DNA from 4 places in the Priestia sp. YIM B13491 genome. Region 2 is predicted to be linked to each of the others. Evidence: riboswitches for the same ligand, from Rfam matches in the RefSeq annotation. Region 2 holds a riboswitch; each other region holds the start of a gene.

Region 1 (4,206 bases), on a different contig from region 2:
CCGCAGTCGGGATTAATCCAAAATAATGCAGGATCAAGCACCTTTAGAGCACGGTCAATGTTTCGCTGAAGCTCTTCAAGCTTCGGTACACGCGGGCTGTGGATATCATATACGCCAAGTCCAATTCCTTGATTATACGTATGTTTTTCAAACGCATAAATTAATTCGCCGTGGCTTTTAGATGTTTCAATAGAAATCACGTCGGCATCCAGCGCTTTAATCGCATCAATAATTTCTTCGAATTCCGAATAGCACATATGCGTGTGAATTTGCGTCTCGTTTTGCACCGATACCGTCGCTAGTTTAAATGCATACACCGCAGCATTTAAGTAACTGTTCCAGTTTTCTCGTTTTAACGGCAATCCTTCACGCAGCGCCGGTTCATCTACTTGAATCATTGAAATGCCCTGACTTTCAAGTGCTTCTACTTCTTTTCTAAGAGCAAGCGCAATTTGATTTGCCACGTCGTAGCGCGGGATATCATCACGCACAAACGACCAGTTTAAAATCGTAATCGGACCCGTCAGCATTCCTTTAACCGGCTTATTGGTTAGAGACTGTGCGTAGACCGTTTCTTTGATCGTCATCGCCTGCTCATACGATACATCTCCGTAAATAAGCGGCGGCTTCACGCAGCGAGAACCGTAAGATTGCACCCAGCCAAACTTCGTAAACTGAAAGCCTCCTAATTTCTCACCGAAGTATTCGACCATATCCGTACGCTCAAACTCTCCGTGCACAAGGACATCTAAGCCGATGTCTTCTTGAATTTCAATCCATTTTTTTATTTCCTCGTTAATGTACGCTTCATATGCTTCATCGCTTAACTCGCCTTTACGCCATTTTAGACGCTCTTTTCGCACTTCTTTTGTTTGCGGAAAGCTTCCAATCGTTGTCGTTGGAAGAAGCGGCAGTTGAAACGCTTCTTGCTGAACGCGCTGACGCACGTCAAACGGCGCTTGTCGCTCTGCTTTATAGCTGTGCAGCTGCTTCAGCTCTTTTTGCACGTCTTGATGATTTCGAAAAGATGATCCATTTAATGCTTGAATTGCCTGCTTGCTTACGCTTATTCCTTCTTCTATTGCTTCTTTTCCTTGCTGCGCCGCTTTTGTTAACAGCGTAATTTCCTTCAGCTTTTCATCTGCAAAAGAGAGCGCATTTTTCAATACTGGATCAATCGTCTCTTCATTTTTCACCGTGACAGGAACATGTAGTAGACTTGATGAAGGCTGCAGGATCAAACGATCTTTTGATACGGCTTCTTCAATTTCACTGATCGTTAAAAGCTGCTCGTCCAAATTTTCACGCCAAATGTTTCGTCCGTCAATCACTCCTGCTGCCAGCACTTTATCACTCGGAAAACCATATTTATTAAGAGCCGTGAGATTTTCGCCTCGGTCATGCACAAAGTCTAAACCGATTCCTTCAACAGGAAGAGACACAACTTCTTTGTAGTGATCAACGCTGTCAAAATACGTTTGCAAAATGATTTTTACATTCGGTGCCGCTTCCTTCAAAGTTTGATAGACTTCTGTGTAAAGTGCCAGGTCTTCTTTTGATAGCGTTGTAGATAAAATCGGCTCATCTATCTGTACCCACTCTACTCCTTCTGCCTGAAGCTCAGCTAAAATAGTCGCATACAGAGGAACAAATTGTTCAACTATTTCTTTAAACTCATTTTTTTTATATCCTTTTGACAGTTTCACAAATGTTACTGGACCTAAAATCACGGGCTTGCCTTCAATATTCAGCTTCTGTTTTGCTTCTTTGTAAAACTGAAGCGGGCGATTTTCTACAAGAGACGGCGTACATTCCTCAAGCTCTGGTACGATGTAGTGATAATTTGTGTTAAACCATTTTGTCATCGTAGAGGCTACCGCACCTTTTGTTCCTCGGGCGATGTCAAAATACGTTTCAAGCGATACCGGTCCTCCGTCATAATCAAAGCGCTTTGGCACTAGACCAAACATAGTCGCTGTATCTAGCACGTGATCGTATAAACTGAAATCGCCGACTGGAATCAATTCAATTTCTGCATCACGCTGTTTTTTCAGATGCCCTAGACGAAGAGATTCAATTTCCTGCAGAAAGATATCTTTCTCTAGTTTTCCTGCCCAAAACTGCTCAAGCGCTTTTTTCCATTCTCGTTTTTCACCAATTCTTGGATAACCTAAGTTTGAACTTTTTACACTGCTCATTTTTTCCACTCCCTGTATATTTTTTATCGGTAAACTAAAAAATCTCTCTTTTCGAAATGAAAAGAGAGATGATACGCATACTTAACTAAAGTTGAGATAGCCTGTTTTTCTCAACACGTATTCCTCACTCCTCTCTATATCCCGTAGAGCTTAAGTGCATACAACAGGCAGGTCTCCTGACTTAGGTTCATCGCTTCTTATCCCTTCCCATTTCAACATGAAACAGTGGTTAATAAGTTGCTCCCCATTACAGTGGCGGGACCGCGCCGGCTTTTCACCGGTCTTCCCTTTTAAGCTGCGTACATTCGTTACACAGCACCTGATGCATTTTTATAAAATTGTTCATTCAAAACATATTCACATAAAATAAAAAGCCTCTCTATCACGAATAGAGAGGCATAGTATCTATGAAATCCTCTCTTATCTTTCAAAGCTGTACGCTTTGCAGGATGTAGCACCTTTTCAACAAGAATGTTAAATGGTTGCCGGGCTTCACAGGGCCAGTCCCTCCGCCTCTCTCAATAAGAGTTTTAATTGTTTATAATATTTTGAATGTAGAGTCATTTTAACACCTTAGATTTATGTTGTCAAAAAAATTTTTAAAAAATCAGTTTTCAGGAGGTGCTGACGCTAATTTTTGCCTTAACAATTTGTAATCATCTTTTCGATGTGTTTCAATTAAATCTTTTGCTCCCTGGTGATATCCTGACGAATAGATATACTCTACCGCTGTTTCGATAAGCTTTCTTTTTTCTTCGGCACACTCCCGGTCCATTAAGGGGAACAGTCTACCTAAAAGGTCATTTAAATCTTCCTTGATAAAACGATCAAGTCCTTCTTGCATCTTTTCGTTTGCCATGATTGCTCCTCCATTTGCTGTGTATGTTCTAAGCCTCTATAAGCAGGCATTTCACTGTAAATGTTAAGATAAAGTTAAGTCATTAAACAGTATATCAAGTGAATGTTTTTCTTTAATTACATATGTAATACAAATATATGACAAATATAGAGAATATATCATCATTCATTATCTATTATAACGTTTGACTTAGCCTTCTGCTACAAGGTTTCGTTAAGAGTTATGCACATTTTTCCAAAAGAGGTTGAGACATAACGAAATGAATTCAATCTAAAGGCAAATGGGATACATGAGCTGAATCCCTTGTGACAACGCAGTTGATTTCCGTACGAGATTTCGATTTTTGCGGGAGTCTTCGTCTTGTCCTCCAATCACCTGCTAGAAAGACCTATACACATGAAACCTACGTTTACCCTAACCAAAAAACGAACCACTAATCACACATCTTGATCGATGATTCGTTTCACTTCGTCTAAAACCCTTTTGTTCCAGCCTCTTTTTTTGAACCTAGCTTTCTACTTTCTTGTTTTTACAAACAATTTCTTCGAGGTCGTCCAAAATCCTTCCAAAGAAGAGGTCCTAAAATGTCGTACCTGCTTACAAAAAACTCCGTAAAATTATAATTGTTTAAAATTAAAGGCGGCTCAAAATCAAGGGGGGCACCGGCGCCTCCTGACAATACAAAATCAGTGCCTCTTCCAAGCGTAAACGACCCGTTTCTGTTTTTTCTAATAAACTGCTCGTCATACGCATGCACGTGGCTGACTAACACTTTTTTCACGCGGTGTTCTTGAATTAAATCAAAAAATTCTTGACTTTGAGTAGTCGTTACAGGAAACCCTTCAAGGTTTGTCCACCGGCCAATATTTGGCTGGGCATGCATAGCTAAAACGGTATTACGAGGAGCATCCTCCAGCTGCTGCTCTAAATAATTCAGCTCTCTATCTGTAAATCCATATATTTTATTCTTGGGACTGATAATATTATTTAGTGCGATGCATCGGAAGTTGAAGACAGGAATATCGATGACCCAGTGTACTTTTCCGATAGTAGCTCTGAAGTTTTCTAGGTTGCTTTCCTCAAGGTTTAATTCATCATGATTCCCTACGCATACAAACATAGGAATGTTTGGTGCGATTTTTTCAACAA
Region 2 (4,206 bases):
TTTATATTCATGGACAATGTTCTCCACTATTTCAACAATGTCGTCAGGCGCTATACCTTCCGCCACAATTTGACCTGAATGCGCATTGCGTCCAACCGTTTTAGCTCCTAAAAATAAATCAAACGCACCTTTTCTATAGACAATGCCGATATCTTCTTGAACAGCGCCATAGCAAGCCATACCGCATCCATTAATACCAAGCTTCAGCTCTTTTGGCATGTCCATTCCCCCGAGGCGTTTTTGTAATTCTTCCGTATGTGGAATAGCATCGCTTTTTTCTCCGTCACAAAAATCACACGCTTTAATTGTGAACACATCTCCGACCGGAGATAGTAAAAAGGAAGCTGCTTGGAGCTTTTTAATAATCACATCTGGCTGAGCCGTTGGGATTTGCAGTTTGATTTGATGGTCAGGTGTATACTCCATCGTACCTTTTTCACCAACAACTTCTGCTAGTGTTGTCATTTGAACAGGCGTGAATTTCTTATTGGCAAGTCCTGGACTAACCGCCACTTCGAAAATAGACTGTACTGGCTGACGTACGACCGCAGAAGTAGGTTCACCTAAAATTGCTTGAAGCGCTTCTTCTGCAAGAGCTCGTGAAGTTGCTGTTTCTTCTGTTTTGGTCTGAATTGCTTCAATAGTCGAAGCTGTTTGCTTTACAGTCTCTTCTTGATCGAGAGCCCATGGTTCTGCTTCTTTTCGAAGTCGCTGATGCGGTCTTAGCGGCTGCTCCGTTTGGTTGAGGGTATATTTTCGCTGATATCCGCGCGGTGTAATCATTAAATCGTCGTAAAAGAACGTAGATGAATTTCCGACAACAACGGTAGTCAGCATGCCAATTTCATGATTTAACATGTCTTTTAAGTTGGTCATTACGACTTCTTCACGGTCACGATAAGCGCTTTTCACAAGACCAACAGGCGTATCAGGGGAACGATACTTTAATAGAATTCTTTGCGCTTCAACAATTTGTCTTGTTCGTCTTCCGCTCTTTGGGTTGTAAAAAGCCACTACAAAATCTGCTTGTGCAGCTGCTTCAATTCTTTTTTCGATTAGCTCCCAAGGCGTAAGGTGGTCACTTAAACTAATTGTACAAGCATCGTGCATCACGGGCGCTCCAAGGAGAGATGCGCATGAATTGATAGCCGAAATGCCAGGAATTACTTCCAGCTCTACGCCCGTTTCTTTTTTCCAGCCTTTTTCAATCAACACTTCATACACAAGGCCTGCCATTCCGTATACTCCCGCATCTCCGCTCGAAATGACAGCTACGGTTTTTCCTGCTTCAGCTTGCTTTACAGCTTCCTGTGCACGGCTTACTTCTTCGGTCATTCCCGTACTAATAATTTGCTGATTCGTTAACAGTCCTTGAATTAATTCCACATAGGTTTTGTAACCGATGATCATATCACTTTCTTGAATGGCTTCTCTTGCTCGCTGTGTAATATGTTCAAAGCTTCCCGGCCCAAATCCAATAACTAAAAGTTTACCTTTCATGCTAGCTCCTCCTTTATGCGTTACTTTTTACTTTGTCAATTCCTTCTATGGAGTCACTGTTTTCCGGAGAAACGAAACCATTTTGATCATATTCATAAATAAGCGATTCCTTTATACTGCAGCCTCCTGCTAAATGTTCTTCGACAATCCGATGAGCCACGGTTTCAGTGACCTGCTTGTACCAATCTCCTGAAGGATAGACGATAGCTACAGGAGCATCTTTGCATCGTCCGTTACAACGTGTACGCGTTGTATGAACCGTTTCATCCAAATCCAGTTCTGTCACTTTATTTCGAATAGCTTGCGTGGCTTCTTCTCCACCTTTTCTCATACAGCTGCTTCCATTACAAATCAATACGTGATGTTTTGTTCCATTTAAGTTCCACGTCGTCACACTCATTCGCTCCTTTACTAAAAAAAGCGCCTCTATCAATGATAGAGGCGCAGAAAAATTCAAACTAAGTTTTTGCACTTCCACCTATATCCCGTAGGGTAAGCTTCGCATTAGAAAAAGGCTGGTTTCCTGACTTCGATTCATCACTTGATTGCGCCTTCCCGAATACAGTGGCATATGCAATCAGCTCATCTTCACAGTGGCGGGTACCGCGCTGGCTTCACACCAGACTTCCCATTTAACGCAATGTGGACATTGCGCACCTTTTTTGCACGATATGTAGTTTTGCGATACGAGAAAAACCCGCTTCGCTAATATGCGAGCGGGTAAAACGTCAGAATAAGAGTGTACACGAATGCCACTTTAAGCCAACGTTTCCCTTCCCGCTCCCCGGAGAAATAGAAACTTCACAATAAAGACAGGTCTCCTGACTTGTGTATCATTCTACTTGAGAACCTTCCCGTGATTTTTCCACAGTGGTTATACTCGTTCGTCCACACTTACAGTTGCGGGGGCAGTACTGGTCTTTCACCAGTTTCCCTATTAAGCCTTCTTGGCATCTTTACTGTTGCTGTTTGATATATATGAACCTTTTAAACTATCAGAATAATAGAAGTAACTACCATATCATAGCGTACATTTTTTTTTATTTCAACTCTATTCTTTTTATAGGATATAAAGAGCCATAAAAAAACAAGAGCAAAAAATCAGCTCTTGTTTTTCTACTTATATAGCTACCAATGTTAAATGAGGATCATTATAATACACGACTTCTGAAAGAACTTTACAGCCATTTGTTTTGGCAAAAGCTTCTCTCGCCTGCTTTTCAGTTTCAAATTCAAACATTTTCATTTCTTTTCCAGCATATACCGTCAGTACCCACATGAAAAGATTCGCCTCCGATTATTGTAGTGATCGCTATATCCACATTATGACGAAACCATTTCCTTTTGAAAACCCATTCTACAAAACTTGTCACAAGAAACTTTTAAAAATTTAAAAACATTTTAACTTCTGTAAATGAACAAAATGTACAAAAGGTTTAAGCAGTATTGTACCTTTTTAAAAAGGTGCTTTTTTAACCAACTGTTGATTCACCAGTAAAAAAATATATAGTATTTATAAAAAAAAAGAAGCCAGACAGCCGGCTTCTTTTTTAAGAAAGGAAAGAACAGACATCACAATCCCGTTCTGTTCTTTCCTTTGCATAAAAATACACTAATTAAATATCCCTTTCTTAAAGCAGAATCATGTTCGACTGAACATAGTAATAGAGAAGCTTATACGTATGATTCAATGAATCTTGATGCGTTCTCTCAAACGCATGAGAAGAATCAATTCCTGGACCAATCAAGCCGTGTACGATATCGTGTCCGGCACGAATAGCAGCAGAAGCATCTGATCCGTAAAACGGATAAATATCTAATTTGTACTGAATATCATGCTGCTTAGCTAGCTCCACTAAATGCTTTCTCAAACCGTAATGATATGGGCCGCTTGAATCTTTTACACAAATAGACACGGTGTATTCATCAGTAGATTGTCCATCTCCCATAGCACCCATATCAACCGCTAAGTATTCTACTGTTTGAGGCGTAATGTTCGAATTTCCTCCGTATCCAATTTCTTCATTATTTGAAATGAGAAAATGCGTAGTGTATGGCAGTTCGATCTGTTCTTCTTGAATTATTTTCATGAGCTGAAGCAATAAAGCTACGCTTGCTTTATCATCGAGATGACGAGATTTAATAAAACCGCTTTTTGTTATTTCTACACGAGGATCAAACGAAACAAAGTCGCCGACTTCAATTCCAAGACTGCGAACATCTTCTGCGCTATGTACTTTTTCATCCAATCGAATTTCTATATTTTCTTGATTCCGCTCAGCTTTCCCTGCATCTTTATACACATGAACAGATGTTTGATGCATAAGGATGGTTCCTTTAAATACTTCTCCTGATGAAGTTTCAATTTCACAATATTCTCCTTCAATAGAATTGTAGCGAAACCCTCCAATCAGGTCGATTTTCAGACGTCCACTCGGTTTGATTTCTTTTACCATAGCACCTAATGTATCGACATGAGCCGTCAGCATGCGGTGGTGATCTGTATCTTTACCGGGAATAGTAGCGACTAAGCCCCCTTTTCGATTGCGATACGTTTGAATATTTAGCTCTTTTACATAGTCTTCGACAAATGAAATTACCTTTTCTGTATTTCCAGAAGGACTGGGAATCGAAACAAGCTTTTTAATTAACTGAACAGTTTCCGTCATTATGACACTTCCTTTGTCTCTCATTTCTTTTATTTTA
Region 3 (4,206 bases), on a different contig from region 2:
AGACGTTTCAGATGAAGAATTATCTTTACACATTCAACAATTTTTAGCAAAGTACAAACTTCCAAAGTATTTCGTTCGAGTAGAGGAGCTGCCGCGAACGGCTTCTAATAAAATCATACGCCGGAAGCTATCATCGTTCATACAGAAAGGGAGCTAATCGATGATTATAAAAAAAGTACATCTTTATAAAATTGACATGAAGCTTCTTTCTCCTTTTTCAACAAGCTATGGTACAGTGCAGGATCGAGAATTGATTTTGCTTGAAGTAGAAGATGAACAAGGATTTACAGGGTGGGGAGAAGTAGTTGCTTTTTCATCTCCTTGGTATACGGAAGAAACGATTCAGACGTGTTTTCATATGTTAGACGATTTTTTAATTCCCTCGCTTCTTCATCAGCAGCTTCAAAAACCAGAGGATGTTCAAAAGTTATTCAAACCTCTAAAGCGAAATAACATGGCTAAAGCAGCTTTAGACTGTGCTGTATGGGATTTGTATGCAAAGCGGCAGAACAAACCGTTATCTGAAGTAATTGGAGGAGTAAGGTCTGCTGTAGAAGCTGGAGTGGTAGTTGGCTTAAATGATATTTCCATAATGAAAGAACAAATAAAGACTTACATGAAAGATGGCTATAAGCGCTTTAAAGTGAAAATTAAGCCGGGTGCTGACTATGAGCTACTGAAACAAATTCGAGATGAATTTCCAAGCATTCCTCTTATGGCTGATGCCAATTCAGCCTATACGTTAAGCGATAGTGATTCATTGAAGAAACTAGATGAATTGAATTTAATGATGATCGAACAGCCGTTAAGTTCTGATGATATCCTTGATCATCGATTGTTACAAAAGCAAATGCAGACGCCAATTTGCTTAGATGAAAGTATTGTGAGCTATGAAGATGCACGTCATGCAATTGAACAAAGAAGCTGTAAGATTATCAATGTGAAAATCGGTCGAGTTGGCGGAATGTCCGTAGCAAAGCAAATTCATGATTTGTGCGCCCAGTATGGTGTAAGACTTTGGGTTGGCGGAATGTTAGAAGCCGGGATTTCAAGAGCTCATAACATCGCCCTTGCGACATTGCCTTCTTTCACGATACCAGGTGATATTTCTGCGTCATCTCGCTATTGGGAAAAAGATATTATTAAGCCCGAAGTAGAGGTAGAAGCTGGAGTAATAAAGGTGAAGGGAAAACCGGGGATAGGATACGATATCGATAAAAACTTTATCAAAACAATCACAGCATTTGAAAAAGAATACCAATAATTAAAAACCGTTTTTTATGTAAAACGGTTTTTTTTATTGAGGTTGTCAATGTTTAGTAGAAAAATAGGACAAATTTTTTAAAAAGAGCACATTGTTCTATCAAGCGTGTCAAAACATGTTATGATGGAATAGTTTGATGAAAAAAGTCGAAGAGTTTTATCGTAAAAAACAAAATTATTTTTGAAAATAGGTTGATAGTTTTCTAAGTTGTCCTATATAATGTGTTTATAACATAACACAATATGTTGTTTTGAAATCGATAATAAAATACTATATTTTGTGTTTTCCAGTGAAAAAGGTGTCTGATAAAAAGACTTAAAAGGGAATTTGGTGAAAATCCAAAGCTGTCCCCGCAACTGTGAATGCTGATGAAATAAGGAGATCCACTGTGAGTAAACATCATGGGAAGGCCTTAAAGTAAAAAGAAGCATAAGTCAGGAGACCTGCCTTTTTTATGTCGTTTTATCTTCTTCGGGAGGTGAGAGGGTAGAGCGAGGATTGAGAAAAGACTTAGTGTCTTCTTCTATCTTCGTTCTATTCGCTCACCGAGGTACGGTGAGCGATTTTTTATTTTGAAGTGAAGAGAGGAGCCATATTTATGGTGAATACATTAAAGCCTACAATTCTACATGAATTAACTGCATATATTGAACGTTTAAAAAATGAATTTACGCAGCTTGATTTTTCTTTGTATGAGGAAAAGGTTATTCAAACTGTTACAGTAAAGGAAAATATGACGGACGAAAAGGTTGCAAACGTCCTAATTTTAGCAGCCTTAGAGCGTATTTCAATGGAAGAACCAGATTGGACGTACGTAGCGGCAGACGTCTACTTAAACGAACTATATCGAAAAGCAGCGGACAACCGAGGTTATGATAAAAAAGAGAAGTACGGTTCGTTTTATCAGCTTATTCAAGAACTAACAAAAATCGGCATTTATAATAAACAGCTATTAAAAACATATACAGAAGAAGAAATTAATGAAATTGCTTCAGTCATTATTCCTGAACGCGATCGTTTATTTACATACATTGGATTGTTGACATTAGCAGATCGCTATTTAGCGACATCACATGATAAGCGCGTATACGAATTACCGCAAGAACGTTTTCTTATCATTGCTATGACGCTGATGTCTCAAGAAAAGAAAGAAAATCGAACAGCATTAGTAAAAGAAGCGTACTGGGCGCTTTCTAGTCTATATATGACGGTTGCCACACCAACGCTTTCAAACGCAGGAAAGAGCTACGGACAGCTATCTAGCTGCTTTATTGATACGATTGATGACAGCTTACGCGGTATTTATGATAGCAATACAGATTTGGCCACGCTTAGTAAAAATGGAGGCGGAATTGGTGTCTACCTCGGTCATATTAGAAGCCGAGGAAGTGATATAAAAGGTTTTAAAGGCGTATCATCAGGAACAATTCCATGGATGAAACAGCTAAATAATACGGCTGTAAGTGTCGATCAGCTAGGTCAACGACAAGGGGCTATTGCCGTATATTTAGACGTATGGCATAAAGACATCTTTTCATTCTTAGACGCGCGGTTGAACAATGGTGACGAACGCCAGCGCACGCATGATTTATTCACTGGCGTATGTTTGCCAGATTTGTTTATGGAAAAAGTAGAAGCACGTGAAGACTGGCACTTATTCGATCCTCACGAAGTTCGTACGCTGATGGGCTACTCGTTAGAAGATTTTTATGATGAAGAAGAAGGCAGCGGTTCGTTCCGCACTCGTTACGCTGAGTGTGTAAATAATGAACAGCTTTCAAGAGAGACAGTACCTGCTATTGAAATCTTCAAGCGCATTATGCTTTCGCAGCTTGAAACGGGGACGCCTTATATGTTCTATCGTGATACGGTTAACCGAGCTAATCAAAACCGCCACGAGGGCATGATCTACTGCAGCAACTTATGTACAGAAATTACGCAAAACCAAAGCACAACGGTCGTAACAGAGGAAATTACGGAAGACGGAAAAATTATTATTACAAAGAATCCGGGCGATTTTGTTGTATGTAATCTTTCTTCTATCAACTTAGCGAGAGCCGTAACTGAAGATGTGCTTGAACGTTTAATTCCAATTCAAGTACGCATGCTTGATAACGTTATTGAGTTAAATGATTTGCCGGTACTTCAAGCAAAACTAACAAACCAAAAGTACCGCGCAGTAGGGCTTGGCACATTTGGTTGGAACCATTTGCTTGCCTTAAAGAAAATAGCATGGGAAACAGATGAAGCGGTAGCATATTGCGATGAATTGTATGAGCAAATCGCTTACTTAACCGTACAGGCAAGCATGAACTTAGCTAAAGAAAAAGGTGCATATCCATTATTTAAAGGCTCAGATTTTGAGTCAGGCGCTTATTTTGAAACACGTAAATACACAAGCGAAGCGTGGAGTGAACTGCGTAACGAAGTTCAAAACAATGGGATAAGAAATGGCTACTTAATGGCTGTAGCACCTAATTCATCAACATCTATTATCGCGGGTTCTACTGCAAGTATTGATCCGATTTTCCGTAAGTTTTATTCAGAGGAAAAGAAAAACTATAAAATCCCGGTGACGGCACCGGATTTATCACCAGCAACAAACTGGTATTATAAGTCCGTTTATTTAATTGATCAGCACTGGAGCATTAAGCAAAACGCCAAGCGCCAGCGCCATATTGATCAATCCATTTCATTCAACTTATATGTGCAAAATGATATCCGAGCAAAAGAGCTGCTGGATCTTCATATGACGGCATGGAAAGAAAAGTTAAAAACGACCTACTACGTACGTTCAACATCAAGTGAAGTCATTGAAGAATGTGAAAGCTGTCATAGTTAAAAGGAGTGAATAATTGATGACAAGCATGTTAAAACGAGAATTAATGAACGAAACAGCTCCGAACCGTTCGACAGGAATCATCAACGGCAAGAGCTCAAAT
Region 4 (4,206 bases), on a different contig from region 2:
GCCGACTACCATAAGGCAATCGGCTCACACATGTAGGATATTGATTTAACACTAACAAAGTACAACACAACACTAGTAATTATATAATATATTTCATTATTTTGAAAGCGATTTCATATATATTTTTAAAAATATTTTGTTATTTGTTTTTCATAGAAAAAAACCACGTTTCAGCCAATTCGAAACGTGGTTCTTTTCTGTAAGGACTTGCCCTACAGGCTATAAATGTAAGTAAGCTCATTATAGCATGAGCTCTTATCTAGATTCTATGGTAATTACTGTATAATATCGTTACATTACGACCGGTTGTATTTTTCTGTCCATGTGCAGCGTATTCCATGGCTCATCCTGTTCAGCAAGCCTTTCGATAAAATCTTGTGAAGTCCAGAATGGAATAGCCCCCGGTAAAAAAGGATGAGTATGCAGATACAACGTGTCATAAAAATGACTTTGAGCAAATTGTTCCACTGCCTTTAACAGCTGCTGTCCAATGCCTAGACGCCGATATGCTGGATCGACATAGCATTTTACAATCTCGGCTGCAGTTTTATGTTCATATCGCTTTTTTAATGCATGAAACCTTCCATCGTAAGCGTATAAACCAATTGTTCCAATTACTTGTTGATTTTCCGTGACAGCTGCAAAAAAAGCAGCGCCTTTCGCTTGAACATAATATTTATTAAAATGAAGCAAATCCACAGGAAGCTGATTTTTTTCCATCATAGGAAATAGCTCATTCCGCATATTCATGACAAACTGAATCACTTCCGCATCCTTTTCTTTTACTTCTTTAATTTGATACGTTTGTACTTCTTGCACGTTTACTGTCACATCCTTTTATCTATCATTGTATACTTTCTCGTTTTCCTACAGGAACAACACAATATTGACTATGGCGTTACGTCTAAATGCTGAGTCAGCATATAATACTCGCTTGGATTTGTGGTCCAGTTTTTCACTTTTTGATTATAAGCAACAACAATGTTTGGATATACAATCGATGACGTCAGCATTTCCTCATTAATCAAAGCGGTTGCTTGCTTAGCTAACTGATCTCGCTTTGCGTCATCTACTGTTGAATTTAACTGTTCTATCATTTTTGTTAGCTTATCGTCATCAATCCGGCTGGCATTTAAACCACCGCCCGGCAAATAGTTCGTACTTAAATAATAGCTTGCATCTCCTCTAGGTGCAGTGATAAGACTGTACAGTGCTAAATCCCAATCGTCTTTTGCCATTACATATTCATCGCTGTCCTCAACGAGATGAATCTTAATAGTAATTCCTAACTCTTTGGCATTAGACTGTATAAGCTGAGCAATCAAAGGAAGTTCTGGTAGAGAGCTGTATGTGACAAGAGAGAGCGATAGTGGCTTTCCATTTTTCATTGGTTTGTCATTTTTGATTTGATAGCCTGCTTTCTCTAAATATTTTTTAGCAGATGGCATACCTCTTTGCTCATTAGCATTATTATCAGCAAAAGGAAATTGAGGTAAAAATGGACCTCGAGCTGCTGCCGCTTGATTGTTCATGATGCTGCTGACAATTTCTTTTCGGTTCAGTAAGGTATCGATAGCTTTTCTTACATTTTCGTCTTTTAATGCGTCATTGGTTTGATTATAAAGTAATAAATGTGTACGCACACTGGGTACTCCACTTACCTTAAAAGACGGATCTGTTTGTAAAGTGCCCAAACTTTCTAAAGGCGGGCGATAAATAATATCCGCTGTTCCGGACTGAAGAGCCGCAACGCGCGCATTAGCATCTTCGTTAAATGCAAAGATCGCATTTTTTAATTTTACTTTCCCATTCCAATAATGTTCATATCTTTCTAACTTCACTTGATTTCCTTGATCGAAAGTCAAAACTTGAAATGGACCTGTGCCAATAGGCTTCTTAGCTATATTAGAAACATCAACATCTATAATAGCTGTGTTTGGATGTACTAACTCAGAAGGAAATTTAGGCATTGGTTCTTTTAATGTAATTGTCAGCGCATGACCGTTCGCTTTCATTTCTTTAATATTTAAAGCGTTTTTCATCGCATAACTTTGATCTATCGTTCTTTGAAGAGAAGACTTAACGGCATTTGCATCTAGCGCTTTACCATTTTGAAACGTAATATTCTTTCTTATCGTAAATGTCCACGTAAGACCGTTATCTTCCGTTTTCCACTTTTCAGCAAGCCAGGGCTTTATTTTTAAATCATTGCTGATTTTAACAAGCGTCTCCCCTACTCCCGCACGAACTGCTGTATAATTATCATCCGTATGAGGATCAAGCGTTGCAGATGTAAAATTAAATAAAAACGTCACACTTTTATCCGTTTTCTTTTTTTCTTTTATACTTATGCTCTCTTCATTAGGAGCACAAGCAGTGAGGCAAAGTAACACAAGAAATATCATAGATACGAGTTTTTTATTATTTATCATTGATTTTTCCACCTTCTATTTTAATACACAAAAAAAGCACTTCTAAAAAGAAGTGCTTGTCTTCAATACAAATTCAGATAAACGTATCCCTTGTTTATCTTATTTTTGATTCTGCCAAAACACCTCCCTATCCTCGTAGGTTATTGTGTGCTGCGATTTATGGCAGGTCTCCTGGCTTCAAGTCATTGCCTTATACCGCCTTCCCGTCTCTAAATAGACAGTGGCTTTTTGACATAAGGCTCCTTGTTACAGTGGCGGGACCGCTCCGGATTTGCACCGGATTCCCTTTTAAGGCAATTGAAAAACAATTGCCACCATAAAAGCTGGTTATTTAATTTAGTAGCGTGCTCTTGAAACTCTAGAAGTAGAAGCTGATGGTGAAACATCTTCATCATCAAATCCAGTGGCAATAACGGTTACCATCATTTCGTCCTTTAAATCTTCATTAATCACGGACCCAAAAATCATATTTAAGTCCTGATCAGAAGCAGACGTGACAATATCTGCTGCTTCCTGTACTTCGTAAAGACTCAAGCTGCTGCCGCTCGTAATGTTCAACAGCACGCCTCTTGCTCCATCAATCGATGCATCTAGCAGCGGACTAGAAATCGCTTTTTTCGCCGCTTCAATTGCCCGGTCTGATCCAGAAGCTCGTCCGATACCCATAAGCGCAAATCCTTGATTAGACATGATTGTTTTTACATCAGCAAAGTCAAGGTTAATCAGCCCCGGAACAGCGATTAAATCTGAAATACCTTGAATACCTTGGCGAAGAACATTATCTGCTTCACGGAATGCTTCAAGCATAGGCGTCTTTTTATCGACAATTTCAAGCAAGCGGTCGTTTGGAATCACAATAAGGGTATCTACCGATTCATTCATCGCAGTAATACCGCCTACTGCTTGCTTCGTACGTTTATTTCCTTCAAACTTGAACGGGCGAGTGACTACTCCAATTGTTAAAGCATTTAGTTCACGGGCAATTTGGGCAATAACCGGAGCTGCTCCAGTACCGGTTCCTCCACCCATGCCAGCTGTTACGAATACCATGTCTGCGCCTTGCAGTACTTCTTGAATTTGTTCTCTGCTTTCTTCGGCTGCTTCTCTTCCCACTTCTGGATTAGCTCCTGCACCTAATCCTCGCGTTAATGCAGCACCAATCTGCATTTTTACATCTGCTTTAGATAAGTTAAGCGCCTGAGCATCCGTATTAACGGCAATAAATTCTACTCCTTGTACACCATGTTCAATCATACGGTTAACGGTGTTATTTCCTCCACCGCCGACTCCAATTACTTTAATTCGCACTAGTGGCGATACATCTGCATCAAATCCAAACATTCTAAGTTCCTCCTCAATGATCAAAATTACTTTCTCTTCTTATCCGAAAAAACACGTGAAGAACCTTTTACTCCTATGTTTAACGCGTAACTGTTCTTTTGTTTTACAGATTTTATACATTTCTCTTTTAACCTTTAAATCTTTACATCTTTATGTAAATTTATTGTTGTTCTAAAATTAGTACGCCGAACTCTTTTATGGCTTTTCCACTCAAAACGGCATATAAGCTTATTGTATCATTCATTTGACAGATGTCTGTATTTAATTTTGAGTAAGATGTGACTAAGAGAATAATATTTTTAGAGACAAAATGAGAAAAAGCCCTTAGAAATAAGGGCTTCTCTAGATAATAAACCGTTTTATAATTTCCCAGTTAAGAATTGAGCCTCTCCCATGCCAAAGCTCCAGTCAGCATTACCGTTTTCAACAATCG

The links. A riboswitch is a leader RNA that binds a small molecule or an ion and turns the genes downstream of it on or off. The one in region 2 is predicted to bind cobalamin.
Region 1: another riboswitch for cobalamin. It lies ahead of metE (5-methyltetrahydropteroyltriglutamate--homocysteine S-methyltransferase); the one in region 2 lies ahead of ACFX4E_RS21075 ((2Fe-2S) ferredoxin domain-containing protein).
Region 3: another riboswitch for cobalamin. It lies ahead of ACFX4E_RS00075 (ribonucleoside-diphosphate reductase subunit alpha); the one in region 2 lies ahead of ACFX4E_RS21075 ((2Fe-2S) ferredoxin domain-containing protein).
Region 4: another riboswitch for cobalamin. It lies ahead of nikA (nickel ABC transporter substrate-binding protein); the one in region 2 lies ahead of ACFX4E_RS21075 ((2Fe-2S) ferredoxin domain-containing protein).

What each region holds. Positions count from the first base shown of each region.
Region 1 is NZ_JBHZOR010000003.1:653,169-657,374, forward strand. It holds gene metE (5-methyltetrahydropteroyltriglutamate--homocysteine S-methyltransferase) at 1-2,198, opposite strand, end outside; cobalamin riboswitch at 2,348-2,536, opposite strand; SAM riboswitch class I at 2,616-2,726, opposite strand; gene ACFX4E_RS14560 (hypothetical protein) at 2,806-3,057, opposite strand; gene ACFX4E_RS14565 (metallophosphoesterase family protein) at 3,587-4,206, opposite strand, start outside.
Region 2 is NZ_JBHZOR010000006.1:126,809-131,014, forward strand. It holds gene cobJ (precorrin-3B C(17)-methyltransferase) at 1-1,500, opposite strand, end outside; gene ACFX4E_RS21075 ((2Fe-2S) ferredoxin domain-containing protein) at 1,514-1,894, opposite strand; cobalamin riboswitch at 1,997-2,176, opposite strand; cobalamin riboswitch at 2,295-2,473, opposite strand; gene ACFX4E_RS21080 (hypothetical protein) at 2,621-2,779, opposite strand; gene ACFX4E_RS21085 (M42 family metallopeptidase) at 3,132-4,169, opposite strand.
Region 3 is NZ_JBHZOR010000001.1:16,660-20,865, forward strand. It holds gene ACFX4E_RS00065 (o-succinylbenzoate--CoA ligase) at 1-157, shown strand, start outside; gene menC (o-succinylbenzoate synthase) at 161-1,264, shown strand; cobalamin riboswitch at 1,544-1,729, shown strand; gene ACFX4E_RS00075 (ribonucleoside-diphosphate reductase subunit alpha) at 1,863-4,106, shown strand; gene ACFX4E_RS00080 (ribonucleotide-diphosphate reductase subunit beta) at 4,123-4,206, shown strand, end outside.
Region 4 is NZ_JBHZOR010000009.1:101,930-106,135, forward strand. It holds gene ACFX4E_RS23960 (GNAT family N-acetyltransferase) at 292-819, opposite strand; gene nikA (nickel ABC transporter substrate-binding protein) at 891-2,432, opposite strand; cobalamin riboswitch at 2,576-2,766, opposite strand; gene ftsZ (cell division protein FtsZ) at 2,769-3,773, opposite strand; gene ACFX4E_RS23975 (tautomerase family protein) at 4,133-4,206, opposite strand, start outside.